3 regions of the Erwinia sp. E602 genome follow, and region 1 is predicted to be linked to each of the others. Evidence: predicted binding sites of a transcription regulator. Region 1 holds the regulator's gene; each other region holds the start of a gene.
What was found. Region 1 encodes PurR, which represses purine synthesis genes. Its sites were predicted from a motif close to CANGCAAACGTTTGCNTG; they were not measured.

Region 1 (3,277 bases):
AGCCAGGCGCCAAGCAGCGGAGCCAGCGCCGGCGACAGCGCTACCAGCGGCATAATGGTGGCGAACACCCGGTTGGCTTTTGCGCCCTGATAGCGGTCCACCACCAGCGCCTGCCAGCTGACCGCGGCGGCGCAGACGCCGACCGCCTGCACAAAGCGGCAGACCAGCAGGGCGGTGGCGGAGTGCACCCACAGCATCGCCAGGCAGCCGACGGCGAACAGGCTCAGCCCCATCAGCAGCACCGGCTTACGCCCGATGCGGTCCGAGAGTGGCCCCCAGATCAGCTGCGCGCAGGCAAAGCCGGCGAGGAAGATGCTCAGGCTGGCGCTGATGCCGCTGGCGCTGCTCTGCAGATCCTGCTGCATCACGCCGAAGGCCGGCAGGTACATATCGGTGGCGAGGAAACCCAGCATGCTCAGCAGCGCCAGGTAGATCATAAATCCGAAAGATTGCATGTGAAGGTGCTCTTTGATGAGTTTTTTTTCGGCTGGCAGTGTAAAGGGACGGCTAACGGCTTGTGAAATGGTATTATTCGCCACCTGATGTGAAAAAAATTGAAGGGAAGGCTATGTGGTCGGAACACTCTCTGGAAGTGATTGATGCGGTAGCAAGAACCGGCAGTTTTTCCGCAGCGGCGGCCGAACTGCATCGCGTGCCTTCCGCCATCAGCTATACGGTGCGTCAGCTGGAGCAGTGGCTGGCGGTCAGCCTGTTTGAGCGGCGTCACCGTGACGTGGTGCTGACCGAGGCCGGGCGGGTGTTCAGCGAAGAGGGGCGAGCTGTTATCAAAAAAATGCTTGCCACCCGCCGCCGCTGTCAGCAGGTGGCCAACGGCTGGCGCGGTCAGATCAGTATCGCTGTGGATCGCATCGTGCGGCCGGCACGCACCCGCCAGCTGGTGGTGGATTTCTATCGCTACTTTCCGGATATCGAGCTGCACCTGTCGCAGGAGGTGTTCAACGGCGTGTGGGATGCGCTGGCCGACGGCCGCGTCGATCTGGCGATCGGCGCTACCCAGGCGATCCCGGTGGTCGGGCGCTTCTCCTTCCGCGATATGGGCAGTCTGAACTGGCGCTGCGTGGTGCAGCCGGGCCATCCGCTGTTGCAGACCGCCACGCCGCCGGACGAAGCGGCGGTGCGCGAGTGGCCGTCGCTGGTGCTGGAGGATACCTCACGCGCGCTGCCGAAGCGTACCACCTGGGCGCTGGACAATCAGCGCCGCATGGTGGTGCCGGACTGGGAAAGTGCCTTTGACTGTCTGCGGGCCGGGCTGTGCGTGGGGATGGTGCCCGGGCACCTGGCGCAGCCGCTGCTGCAACAGGGGCTGCTGCAGGAGCTGACGCTGCTGGCCCCCTATCACGCCAGCCCCTGCTATCTGAGCTGGACGGAGCAGAACGCCTCACCGGCGCTGGCGTGGTTGCTGGACTACCTGGGGGATACGGAGACGCTAAACGCGGAGTGGCTGAGCGAGCAGCCTGGCCGCTGAGGCAGGCCGCCCGGAACGGCTAGCGGCGGTAGTCGCGGAACGGACCATCGGCCACCGAGCGGCGTTCGATCAGCGTCGGGTGTACCTCGATGGTCTGCGGCTCTTCGCGCTTGCTGGTAATACGATCCAGCAGCATATCGAAGGCGGTTTCGCCGAGGCGCTCTTTGGGCTGATGCACGGTGGTCAGCGCCGGTGAGAAGTAGCGCGCGTTGCGCACGTTATCGTAACCGATCACCGAAATATCCTGCGGCACGCGCAGCCCCATCTCGTCGGCGGCGCAGATCGCCCCCATCGCCATGATGTCGCCGCCGCAGAAGATCGCGGTTGGGCGCTGTTTCTGCATCAGAATTTGCTGCATGGCGCGATAACCTGACTCCGGCTCAAAGTCACCCTGTACCAGCCACTCCGGGCGCAGGGTAATGTTGGCTTCCGCCAGCGCTTTAAGAAAGCCGGCGTGACGGCCGCCGCCGGTATTGCGCTCCAGCTGCCCCGGAATGGCACCGATATCGCGGTGGCCGCGTTCGATCAGGTAGCGCCCGGCCAGATAGCCGCCTTCAAAGGCGTTATCGAGAATGGTGTCGGTGAAGTCGCCGTGCGACTCGCTCCAGTCCATCACCACCATCGGAATATTACGATTATCTTCCAGCATGCCGATCAGCGTTTCCGGGTATTCGGAACACATCACCAGCAGGCCGTCGACGCGTTTCTGCGCCATCATCGACAGATACGCCTGCTGCTTCTGCAGGTCGTTATGGGCGTTACCGAGGATCAGCGTGTAGCCTTTGGCAAAACAGCGGTTTTCCACCGCCTCAATTATTTCGGCAAAATAGGGCGCTTCGCTGGAGGTCGCCAGCAGGCCGATGGTTTTGGTATGGTTAACCTTCAGGCTGCGTGCAACCGCACTTGGGGAGTAGTGCAGCTCTTTGATTGCCGCCCAAACCGCTTCACGCGTCTCTTCCGCAACAAAACGCGTTTTGTTGATCACATGAGAGACGGTGGTGGTGGAGACACCGGCAAGCTTCGCCACATCCTTAATTGTTGCCATTCAAATAGTACTCCTGATGTTATCGCAACCTGTTGATAACAAAATGGTTAAACGTTTGCGCTAGCCGCGCGATTTTCTGCACCTGGTGTCAGGTGTCAGGCGCTGTCTCACAGGGTCGGGAAGGGATGATTTCGTCCGAAAAAGTGACATGCATTGCTGGCTAAATGCCGTTTTGCTGATGTTGCGCAACGGAATGGCGGATTCTAGCAAGGCTGCGCCGAGAAGACGAGATTTTTACGGTTAACTGTGGGAAAATTATCAGGCTTAATTTTAATAAGGTTATTAAGGGGCAGCCATGAGTACCGATCTGAAATTTTCACTGCTGACCACGGTTGGCGCACTGGCGATGATCATTGCTTTCAGCTTTACCGCCGTCATGCACTGAGCCATAAAAAAAGGGAGAAGCCAGGCTTCTCCCTCTCTGCCTTAATCCGCCAGACCCGCTTAGCGGATGGTTTTAGGCGTCATCATCCGGCGCGCACCGATGTAGTGCTCCTGCCAGTAGTCTTCGCTCAGCGCGCTAACCTGAATATCTTTGCCGGTGCGCGGTGACTGAATAAATTTCCCGCCGCCGAGGTAAACGCCCACGTGATCGGCGGTACCGCGGCCGTTAATGCGGAAGAACACCAGGTCGCCTTTCTCCAGCTGGTCGCGTTTTATCTGTGCCGCATCGCGCAGGTGATACATCTCATTGGCGGTGCGCGGGATCTTGAACTTCACCAGGTCTTTATAGGCGTACCAGACCA
Region 2 (3,277 bases), 560 kb from region 1:
GCGATCGCCGCGATAACAAAACCCTGCTTAACGTCAGCCTGGCCGCGCACACGCTGGCGACGGTGCCTGCGGTGGCGTCGGTGATTGCCCGTCAGGTCAGGGAGGCCGGGCTGGTGCCGGAACAGGTCGTGATCAGCCTCGATGAGAAAATGCTGCCTGCTGACGTTAGCGCGCTGATGTCCGGCGTAATCGCGTTGAAAACTGCCGGTATCAGCTTGTGTATCAACAACTTCGGTGCCGGTGCGGCGGGGCTGTCTTTGCTGACGCGCATTCAGCCGGAACGCTTGAAGATCGATGCCAGCATCATCCGTGACATTCACCGCAGCGGGCCTAAGCAGGCGGTGGTGCAGGCGATTATCCGCTGCTGCTCGGCAATGGAAATTGTCGCGGTCGCTGCCGGTATTACCCAGGCGGAAGAGTGGATGTGGCTGGAGGCGGCAGGGGTGATCAATTTCCAGGGTGAACTGTTTGCCGGGTTTGGTCCGGCCGATGCGGCGCACGTTGCCTGGCCGGAATACCGGGATGTGATTTAAACCATCACTCTTCTGCCCCCGAAAAATCAGGCCGGAGACGTCCGGCTGGAAAAATGGGTTTTTTTAGCTATATTTAATAATGCGATGAGCTGAAAAAGAGAGTATTAACAATATGTTTAATTATCACTCCTGGGGGTATTACAGGAAAAATTTACAGCCTGCGGTGCGCGTAAGATATCTGCTCAGCTTCATGTATAGGAATTTTCGTAATGCGAAAAATTCTCTGATGAGTATAATTTGTTCTGACTGTGGAATTTCGCTACTGAAGTTTCAGGTTCCGCCACAAGATATCCCAGCCAGATGACTTTTTGATACAGTCTCAATTAGTGTTTAATTTTTTTTCAAAATCAACTTGATAAGACGATATTGCGATACTAACTATTATCCGTATCTTCGGTTGTCCGTCGGTTACCGTCAGCCTGTGGTGTGACCTTAACCCTGATTAATAGCGCAGTCGCAATACAAGTGAGAGCGTAGTCCAAGTCGTTACTCTGTGAAGTGCGCCTTTGCAGGGCTAACTATTCCTAAAGTCTGAGGGAGGTGCCCAGTACGGTTTATGACTGATTCCGAAAAATCGTTTCGAAGATCGGCTTTACAGAACAAGATTATCAAAGTTCTTATGGAGATGAAGCGCGGGGGAATCGCAGCAACGCAGCTGAAATCGATCATTTCCTGGCTGAAAGAACGTGAGGGCGAGAAAACGTTCGATTCAAACGTTCGCCGGTCGATATTCAGATTGAAAGAGGCAGGGCTGCTGCAGTTTACCGTCAGCAATGGTACGCCTTTCGATATCAGCCTGACCGAGCAGGGTTACCTGCAGGGGCTGAATATTTCGCAAAAGGTGACCCTGGCGCACGATGCGTTTAAATCTTCTACGCTGTGTATTTCGCTCCCCGTACGTTTGGGGACGGTGCTGGCGACGGATAAGGAGGTAAAGATTGATACACACACCTATTCTGTCAGCCGGGCTGATTTTGTTATCCGCAACGATGGCAAAACCTGTCTGCAGCTGAGTAATAAGCAGGGCGAGGTCAAACTGATTGACGGCCCACCGCTGGTCATCGCCCGTTGGTATAAACAGGTGCTTGAGGCGGGGGTTGCCGGCGGTGTACAGATCAACGAAGGCAAGCCGGGCTGATTAATGACCGACCCTCGCCAGTAATACAGAGAAGGCGGCTACCACGGTGTGGGTAGCCGCCGTTTTTATATGCGGACCATGATCCCGATCACAAAGTTGTTACAGGTCGATGTAACCGTTTTCAAGGCTGTGACCTGTTTCACGCAGCGGTGCGCTCAGGGCTGACACAATACGCGGTAACAGCGTCTGGTCAGGAACGGCTATGCAAACTTTCAACGCAGGTATCCGCCTGTGATTACCATCCGCGATGTGGCCCGCGAAGCCGGGGTATCGGTGGCCACCGTTTCGCGCGTGCTTAACAACAGTGCGGCGGTCACCGTCGACACCCGCGAGGCGGTGCTCAGAATCGTCGAACGCCTTGGCTACCGGCCCAACGCCAACGCCCAGGCGCTGGCCAGCCAGGTCAGCGATACCATCGGCGTGGTAGTGATGGACGTCTCGGACCCCTTCTTTGGCGCGCTGGTGAAAGCGGTGGATACCGTCGCCCAGCGTATGCAGAAACACGTGCTGATCAACAACTCCTATCATCAGGCCGATAAAGAGCGCCACGCGATTGAGGTGCTGATTCGTCAGCGCTGTAACGCGCTGATCGTGCACGCAAAAGCCCTGGGCGATGACGAACTGGCCTCGCTGATGCAGCAGGTGCCGGGGATGGTGCTGGTCAACCGGGTGATCCCCGGATTTGCCCACCGCTGCGTCTGCCTCGATAACGTCAGCGGCGCGCTGATGGCGATGCGCATGCTGCAGCAGCATGGCCACCAGCGCATCGGTTATCTCGGGTCGATGCATCCGATCGAGGATGACGACCAGCGGCACGCCGGCTGGGCGCAGGCGCTGGGCGAGCAGGGCGTAACGCCGCAGGAGAGCTGGTGCGCCAGCGGCGAGCCGGATCTGCAGGGTGGTGAAGCGGCGATGGTCGAACTGCTCGGTCGCAACCAGCAGCTGACGGCGGTGTTCGCCTATAACGACAGCATGGCCGCCGGTGCGCTGGCGGCGCTGAAGGACAACGGCATTGCGGTGCCGCAGCAGGTTTCGGTGGTCGGTTTCGACGATATTCCCATTTCCCGTTACACCGATCCCCAGCTCAGCTCGGTACGCTATCCGATTGTTTCTATGGCGAAACTTGCCACCGAACTGGCGCTGAAGGGCGCGGCCGGCGTGCTTGACGCCAGCGCTCAGCACTGCTTTATGCCGACGCTGGTGCGTCGCCATTCGGTCGCCATCCGGCAAAATGTGGCGGCCGTCACTTTACCGCGCGATTCAGCGGTGTAACCGTTTTCAATTTGTGAGTAAATTCACAGAACTATTACAACGCCTTCACTATGATGGCAGCGTTACCACACAGCCAGCAGGAAGTCTTCCGCACACGGACGTCGGGTTTTGTCAGCAATCGTCGGCCGGTGTAACGCACCGCAAAGGTGTAACACCGCCAGTTAATTGACCGTGACGTGCCGCCCACCGCTGCATTTCACGTTGAGTACTACCCTACAATAAAACCGGAGATAGCATGAATAAGAAGGTATTCACACTTACCGCACTGGTTGCGAGCATGATGTTTGGCGCGACGGCTCAGGCTGCAGATACCCGTATCGGCGTAACCATTTAT
Region 3 (3,277 bases), 1.5 Mb from region 1:
GCCGATCAGGTTAACCATCACCGCCGGCGTATTGGCCACCGGCTGCGGCAGCGGCAGGCCAAGGATCGCCCGCAGGTGCAGCTCGAACTGACCGATCGACGCGCCGTTCTGCGTCCAGTGGCCGCTGTTGTGCACGCGCGGTGCCAGCTCGTTGATCAGCAGGCCTTCCGGCACCACAAAGCACTCCATCGCCATCACGCCGACGTAGCTGAGCTCGTTCATGATCGCCGACAGCATCTTCTCAGCCTGCTGCTGGTGCGCCGCATCCACATCCGGCAGCATTACGCTGGTGCGCAGAATGCCGTCCTGATGCAGGTTATGGGTCAGCGGATAGAACACCGTTTTACCGTCGTGGCCGCGTGCGCCCACCAGCGACACTTCACCGGAGAAGTTAATCCCGCGCTCCACGATGCACTCGCCGTAGCACTCGGCGGGCAGGGTGGCGGTATCCGCCGCGCGCAGCCGCCACTGGCCGCGGCCGTCGTAGCCGCCGGTGCGGCGCTTAACGATCGCCAGCTCGCCGAGGGTGGTGAACACCTGCGCCCACTGATCGGCATCGGACAGCAGCTGCCACGGTGCGGTCGCCAGGCCCAGCTTATCCAGCAGCTGCTTCTGCGTCAGGCGGTCGGCCAGCCGCGGGAAAATATCGCGGTTCACAAAGGCGCTATGGCTGGCCAGCTCGCGGGTCAGCGCGGTTTCCGGCCAGCGTTCGATCTCGGCGGTGATCACGCTGGAAGCGATCGGCAGCGCGGCCGGATCGGCGTCCAGACCCACCGGATACACGGCGATGCCCAGCGGCTCACCGGCCTGGCGCAGCATACGGCCCAGCTGGCCGTTTCCTAATACGCAGACCGGTTTCATGCCTGCACCTGCGGATCCGGGTTGTTCAGCACCTCATCGGTCTGCGCCTGACGCCAGGCCGCCATGCGGGCCGCCAGCTCAGCGTCGTGCAGCGCCAGGATCTGCGCCGCCAGCAGGGCCGCGTTGGCCGCGCCCGCTTTGCCGATCGCCAGCGTACCCACCGGAATACCGCGCGGCATCTGCACGATGGAGTAGAGGCTGTCGACGCCGCTCAGCGCCGCGCTCTGCACCGGCACGCCCAGCACCGGCACCAGCGTTTTTGCCGCCAGCATGCCCGGCAGGTGCGCCGCGCCGCCCGCGCCCGCAATAATCACCTGATAGCCGTTTTCCGCCGCCGTTTCGGCAAAGCTGAACAGCTTATCCGGCGTGCGGTGCGCGGAAACGACTTCGCAGTGGAACGGCACGGCCAGTTCAGTGAGGATATCCGCGGTGAACTGCATAGTAGCCCAGTCACTTTTGGAACCCATAACGATAGCAATGCGGGCCGGAGCGGCGTTGGATGACATGCGGGTAAACTCCTGTGAATGTAAAACGTCACCGGGAGAGCCGAAACAGCGGCTGACCGGGTGGGAAGGGCAGAGAGAATACCATGACTGATGGCGAAGGAAAACGGTTGCGTAGCGCAAAGTGACCGCCGTTCAGCGGCAACTTTATCGGGACGGGGCCGATAATGGCGCTGGGAGGAACGGTCAGTCTTTTCAGCTGGAAGAGCAACCGGTAAGCCGCCTGTTCAGGGCGGGAAGGCGATCTGCGGACGGTCTGAGCGCAGAAGCCACGGCGATCGAAAATCGCCTGCCATGGCATATCAACGGTGAGGCAAACTGCCTGGCGTCGCAAAGGCGATCGCGAATCGTCTGCCTGGTGCGGCTATCCTGTCAGCAGAGGGGCTGCTCAGAAGGGAAAAGCGATCAGCGCGATGTCGTCTGCACTCACTTTAATCATCGACCCCTGCTCGTGCCAGGCTCCCAGCACCAGCCGTTCGGCGGGATGGCCGTCGATCTCAAGCTGATGCACCGCCGGGCGATGAGTGTGGCCGTGGATCAGGTAAGGCACGTTCCGGCGATGCATGGCTTCAGCCACCGCCTGCGGATTGACGTCCATAATAGCTATGTCTTTGCCGCTGTTAGCCGCTTTACTGCCGGCCCGCATTTTGCGCGCAATACGCTGGCGCACAAACAGCGGCAGGGCGAGGAACAGCCGCTGTACCCACGGGTTATGCACCTTGCGGCGAAACCGCTGGTAGCCTTCATCGTCGGTGCAGAGCGTATCGCCGTGCATAATCAGCACCCGCTTACCGTACAGCTCCAGCACCTGTTCTTCCGGCAGCAGCCGCATACCGCTGGCCGCCGCAAAGCGTTTACCGAGCAGGAAGTCGCGGTTGCCGTGAATAAAGTAGCAGGGAATGGTCAGCTGGCGCAGGGCGCGGGCCACCTCCGCGTGCAGCGGATTCGGATCGTCGTCGCCGATCCAGGCTTCAAAAAGATCGCCGAGAATATACAGCGCGTCGGCGTGCTGTGCTTCACGGCGTAAAAAATGCAGAAAACCGGCAGTGATTGCCGGTTCTTCAGTACACAGATGGATATCTGCGATAAACAGCGTGTGCGACATTATTCGCTGACGGTGACTTTCTGAACGATCACGTCGTCTTTCGGCACGTCCTGGTGCATGCCGCTGCGGCCGGTAGAGACGGCTTTGATTTTCTCAACCACATCCATACCTTCAACCACTTCAGCGAACACGCAGTAACCCCAGCCCTGCAGGCTTTCGTCACGGAAGTTCAGGAAGTCGTTGTCGGCAACGTTGATGAAGAACTGTGCGGTGGCCGAGTGAGGAGCCTGAGTACGCGCCATCGCCAGGGTGCCTTTGGTGTTCTTCAGGCCGTTGCTGGCTTCGTTACGGATCTCTTCTTTGGTGTCTTTCTGCTTCATGCCCGGCTCAAAGCCGCCGCCCTGAATCATAAACCCGTTGATCACACGGTGGAAAATGGTGTTGTCGTAGAAACCTTCGCGGCAGTATTCCAGGAAGTTCTTAACGGTTGCAGGGGCTTTATCGTCGAAAGTCTTGATGACGATGTCACCATGGTTAGTCTGGAAAGTGACCATATTCTCATCCTGTCAGGGTTGGAGTTTTTAACGATTGGCGCACGAAACGGTCAGGCAAACGCTTCCCGCGTGCGACAGACGGCTCTTATATCACAAAATGTGATGGTGAGTCAGCCCTGCTGCATATCGCCAGTGTCTGTAGCGGTGCTTTGCGTGGCGCTTCGCTAAAAAATACGTCAGAATACCGGATTCACCTTTTTTATCGTTAACCCGCACACGCCTAAAACGGAATGTCTCAATGCTAAAGATTTACAACACCCTGAGTCGTCAAAAAGAGGAATTTAAACCTATCCATGCTGGCCAGGTCGGCATGT

Region 2: the regulator PurR is predicted to act here: its motif matches at 1,780-1,797, upstream of galS (HTH-type transcriptional regulator GalS).
Region 3: the regulator PurR is predicted to act here: its motif matches at 1,464-1,481, upstream of purE (5-(carboxyamino)imidazole ribonucleotide mutase).

Annotation. Positions count from the first base shown of each region.
Region 1 is NZ_CP046582.1:2,179,941-2,183,217, forward strand. Features, by position in the region: gene punC (purine nucleoside transporter PunC) at 1-455, opposite strand, end outside; gene punR (DNA-binding transcriptional activator PunR) at 569-1,486, shown strand; gene purR (HTH-type transcriptional repressor PurR) at 1,506-2,531, opposite strand; gene GKQ23_RS11335 (YnhF family membrane protein) at 2,827-2,916, shown strand; gene GKQ23_RS11340 (C40 family peptidase) at 2,976-3,277, opposite strand, start outside.
Region 2 is NZ_CP046582.1:1,623,149-1,626,425, forward strand. Features, by position in the region: gene GKQ23_RS08850 (diguanylate phosphodiesterase) at 1-533, shown strand, start outside; gene GKQ23_RS08855 (hypothetical protein) at 1,090-1,671, shown strand; gene galS (HTH-type transcriptional regulator GalS) at 1,903-2,943, shown strand; gene mglB (galactose/glucose ABC transporter substrate-binding protein MglB) at 3,179-3,277, shown strand, end outside.
Region 3 is NZ_CP046582.1:3,643,747-3,647,023, reverse strand. Features, by position in the region: gene purK (5-(carboxyamino)imidazole ribonucleotide synthase) at 1-861, opposite strand, end outside; gene purE (5-(carboxyamino)imidazole ribonucleotide mutase) at 858-1,367, opposite strand; gene lpxH (UDP-2,3-diacylglucosamine diphosphatase) at 1,753-2,469, opposite strand; gene ppiB (peptidylprolyl isomerase B) at 2,469-2,963, opposite strand; gene cysS (cysteine--tRNA ligase) at 3,202-3,277, shown strand, end outside.